DNA from 2 places in the Oscillibacter sp. GMB15532 genome. Region 1 is predicted to be linked to the other one. Evidence: riboswitches for the same ligand, from Rfam matches in the RefSeq annotation. Region 1 holds a riboswitch; the other holds the start of a gene.
The links. A riboswitch is a leader RNA that binds a small molecule or an ion and turns the genes downstream of it on or off. The one in region 1 is predicted to bind FMN.
Positions count from the first base shown of each region.

Region 1 (2,199 bases):
ACATCGTAAGCCACCTCGCTTTCCAGCAGAAAATCTTCACCAAGCGCCGTGACGCTTGTATTCTTCAACAGAAACGCCTGCTCCGGCAGCGCCGCGCCCAGGCCCCCGACCGGCGTTTTCGCCGCACCGCCAAATAGTTTTGGCGCGATATAGGCCTGCACCTTTTGTACAATTCCGGCCTCCAGCGCCGCCCAATTCAGGGTACCGCCGCCTTCCAAAAGCACGCTGTCAATTTTTTTATCCCCCAGCCGCTTCATAAGCGCCCGCAAATCCACATGCCCGGCCGACGTTGGCAGCTCCCATACCCGGCAGCCCGCAGCTTCCAGTTGCTTTTTCTTTTCATTGCTGCCGTTTCCAGCCGCAATTACGGTGGGAACTGATGGTGCCGTGCGGACGATTTGACTTTCCAGCGGGATACGAAAATGCGTGTCGCAGATCACCCGCAGGGGGTTGCGCCCGCCCTCCGACCGACAGGTCAAAAGAGGGTCGTCCGCCAGCACAGTGCCAACGCCCGCCATAATGGCGGCGTAACGACCGCGGTCGGCATGGACACGCTGTCGTGCAGCCTCGCCTGTAATCCAGCGGGAAACGCCGGTGCGCGTGGCGATTTTGCCGTCCATCGTCATGGCATATTTCATCGTGACGTAGGGCGTTCCCGCGCGAATGAAGTGAAAAAACATGGGGTTCAGCGCGTCGCATTCCGCTTGTAAAATACCCGTTTCCACCTGAACGCCACCTGAGCGAAGTTGCTTTACTCCCCTGCCGGAAGCAAGGGGATTGGGGTCGGAGGAACCAACGACGATCCGCTCGATTCCGGCCTCCAGAATGGCATCCGTGCAGGGTGGCTGCCGACCGAAGTGGCAGCAGGGCTCCAGCGTCACATACAGTACCGCCCCCCGGGGCGATTCCGTGCAGCTTTGCAGGGCCGCCCGCTCCGCGTGAAGGCCACCGTAATGGTCATGATAGCCCTGTCCGATGACCCGGCCGTCCTTGACAATGACCGCGCCCACGATAGGATTTGGATTGGTTCTGCCGCATCCGCGCTGGGCCAACTCCAACGCCATGCGCATAAATTGCGTGTCTTCCATTGCCGCCTCCAAAATAAAAAGATGCCTTGAATCAAAACGTTCAAGGCATCTGGACACGGCGAATAAGCCCCGCATACACAAAAAACTCTGGAATGAAACCATTCCAGAGCATACTTATGTACGCAGGCGCAATCACTCCCGCTGTAACACAATCTTCTTTCATCCAGACTATACTGTCGGCCTCGGAATTTCACCGAATCCTGCCTTGCGGCTCGTGGGCTTTACCACCGGTGGGGAATCGCACCCCGCCCTGAAGATCCTGATTCAATTTTCAAAAGCATCATAGCACCTGCGCTTATATCTGTCAAGTTATGGCGTATAGGAAAATTTTTACTAAAAGCACCATAATGCTATGTGAGATTTCCCTTGACATTTAACCGCCAGAGCATTAATGTATTAATATAATCACACATTAATGATTGGAGAAACTAAATGAAGACGATGAAAAGTGTCTGGATTAAACTCCTGACTTGCTGTTTTATTGCGACATTGCTGCTGAGCATTGGCGCGGGAGCTGTCGACCAGACGGAGTCAGCCGCCCGTCAAGATGATCTTGACTATTTGTACACAACGTTAAAAACCAATCATCCCAACCTGTTTGCCAACACGCCGGAGACCGCTTTTGAAGCGAGGAAAGCCCAGATAGAACAACGGCTTAGCACGGAAAGCAGCTTTGATTTTGCGCTGGATTGCGCAAGTCTGGCCGCGCTGGCAAAGGACTCACATACCAACGTGTCTTTGGGCAGCAGCGGATACAATCTTCACATTTGCCTGTTTGACATGGAATTATACGATGGAACATGGAGACTGCGTGCGATAGACCGTGCCCATCAGGAGCTTCTGGGCGCCGAGATTGTATCCATCAATGGATATTCCATGGAGCAGGTTCTGGAAAGATTCGGAACCATCCTCAGCGCGGACAATTTGGTGAAGCTGCGGTATTCCTATTGGCAGATGTGCTATGTGCTGGAGCCGTATCAGTATCTGGGAATTGCCAAGCAAGGCGAGCCCATGCGCATAGAGGTGCAGGACTCCACGGGAAAAACTAATACATTGACGGTTTCCTCGGTAAGCCAGAGTGCCTTTCGGTCTGAGGATCTGGCGACGCTGA
Region 1 is NZ_JBEVTO010000010.1:131,401-133,599, reverse strand. Features, by position in the region: gene ABVS15_RS12745 (riboflavin synthase) at 1-4, opposite strand, end outside; gene ribD (bifunctional diaminohydroxyphosphoribosylaminopyrimidine deaminase/5-amino-6-(5-phosphoribosylamino)uracil reductase RibD) at 1-1,088, opposite strand, end outside; FMN riboswitch at 1,236-1,350, opposite strand; gene ABVS15_RS12735 (hypothetical protein) at 1,521-2,199, shown strand, end outside.

Region 2 (2,199 bases), on a different contig from region 1:
TCTGCAGAATAGCCATCCGGCGCGGAGACAAAGCTGTACCGCAGAGCAGTCATGAAATTCAGCATAAAGCCGTTTTGCTGGGTCTTCCACTGCTGTGCCCAGATACCAACGCTGGGGAGCAGCGGTGTGCAGAAAAAGGCGTATAGAAAGACGGCGGAGGCAGCCAAGGATCCAAAAGCCGTGACCCGCCGCAGCTTTTGCCGACCCTTGATTTGCTTAGGGACCAGAGCCAACAGCAGCAAATATACCGCCAGAATGGCCGCTGCCAGCCAGACGGTTTTGTCCGGCCTGAAATCATAGCCGGTGGCTACATTGGCGGCAGTGCCCAGCGTCATCAGATCCACAGGGAAAATGATGCGTCCCCGGAATTTCAAAACATAATGATTCGCAACCCCCAGCAAAAAGCAAAAGACCGCGCCTACGCCCGCGGCGGTCTTGAGCCGCCCCGTAAGCATCCGGCACACCCAGAAAATGAGATAGTACCAGAAGGCGGAAAAAAGAAGCTGGGTGGCATTCAAGGCGGTGAAGGGGTTGTTTTCATTCAGATACTCCACGCACAGATACGCCACCCACGGCCCCAGCATAAAAAGAAGCCGGATGGGGGTGCGGTCGTCATGCAGCACCTTTTGAAGCCACAGCCGCGCACGGGAACTCTTTTTTTCCGGAGGGGGGGAAAGCTCTTCCGGGCCGGAAGGCTCGGTCTGGGGAATCAAAGTTTCGTTGCTCAAGGGAAAACGCTCCTTTCAAAAGCGGAGATGGCAGGCGGAGCAAGCCGCCTGCCATGCCGAAAAAGCGCTTACCTGTGCAGAAGGGGAGACAGAGGCTTGTAAATCAAAAAGCACAGTGCCACGGTCAGGACCCCCTTCAGGAAGGTAAACGGCATGTTAAAGGTGACAAGGCATTCCAAAAGCCCGTTCACAGAGGGACGGATTGCCTGATACATACCAAGAATCACATCAATGGGCATGAACTTGGCGTAGACGGGATAGGTAAAATAGTAGTTCAGAGGTACCGAAATGAGCGCCATGGCAACCGCCCCGATCAGCGCGCCGACCAATGCGCCCCTGCGGCTCTTGTGTTGGCCGAAGCGATCATAGATAACGCCTGCGGTGCCCACAAAAACGGCGCCCATCATAAAATTTGCCGCCTCGCCCACCCCTCCGGTGGAGGTTTGTAAAAGGTGAAGGGCATTTTTAATAAAGCACACCGCCACACCGTACCACGGGCCGAGACTGAAAGCCGCCAGCAGAGCGGGAAGCTCCGACACGTCCATTTTGACAAACGCAGGGATCAGGGGAACCGAGAAATCCAGGGTCATCAGGACAAGAGCAACGGTGCTGAGCATGGCGGTGACGGTGAGCCGGTGGGTGCGGGATTTTGCATGGGTGCGGCCTGCTGTGGTGGTTTCGGGCTGGGACATAAAAAACACACTCCCTTAATTGTCTTGAAAACACCTTGAGTACTGAGTCTTCCCAAGGTGAAACAAGCAACAAAGGAGCACGCCTAGGCGCAGCTCTGCCGCTATGATCTTCTTCCATCCAGACTGGGCCTCCTTGAAGGAGGCTTCACTGTCGGTCCCGGAGTTGCACCGGGTCAGCGGACATCCAATGGATGCCCGGTCGCGGACTATACCGCCGGTGGGGAATCGCACCCCGCCCTGAAGACACGTATTCAGTTGCTTTCTGCCCATTAGTATACGACGGCGGCAAAAAAAGTGCAAGAGGGAAATATGTCCTAAAAGAAAATTTTCGACTTTTTATGGTTTTTAAAATTGGACTTTACAAACAGGAACGCCTGTTCTATAATGGTGCAAACTGCTATGAAGATTAAAATACAGTCCGGCTGCCGGGGAAATGCGCGGCCTGCCGGAGGAAGTCCCTTATGCAAAAGGGGACGGAACGGAAGGAGGGAAACCGCGAATGCGGGGAAGACAGTCGGCCTGCTGCTTTACGGGGCATCGACCGGGAAAGCTGCCATGGGGCTATGAAGAGAGCGACCCGCGCTGCGCGTCCCTGAAGCAGCGGCTTCTGGATGCCGTGGAGGCCGCTTATGCGGAAGGGTACAGCCACTTTCTGTGCGGTATGGCGCAGGGCTGCGATTTGTATGCCTGCGAGTGCGTGCTGGCGCTGAAGGAGCGGCACCCGGAGGTGACGGTGGAGGCGGCGATTCCCTGTCCCTCGCAGGCGAACGCCTGGTCCG
Region 2 is NZ_JBEVTO010000011.1:74,344-76,542, forward strand. Features, by position in the region: gene ABVS15_RS13175 (LTA synthase family protein) at 1-728, opposite strand, end outside; gene ABVS15_RS13180 (ECF transporter S component) at 797-1,420, opposite strand; FMN riboswitch at 1,523-1,669, opposite strand; gene ABVS15_RS13185 (SLOG family protein) at 1,920-2,199, shown strand, end outside.
Region 2: linked by a shared signal. The riboswitch ahead of ABVS15_RS13180 (ECF transporter S component) and the one ahead of ribD (bifunctional diaminohydroxyphosphoribosylaminopyrimidine deaminase/5-amino-6-(5-phosphoribosylamino)uracil reductase RibD) in region 1 are both predicted to bind FMN.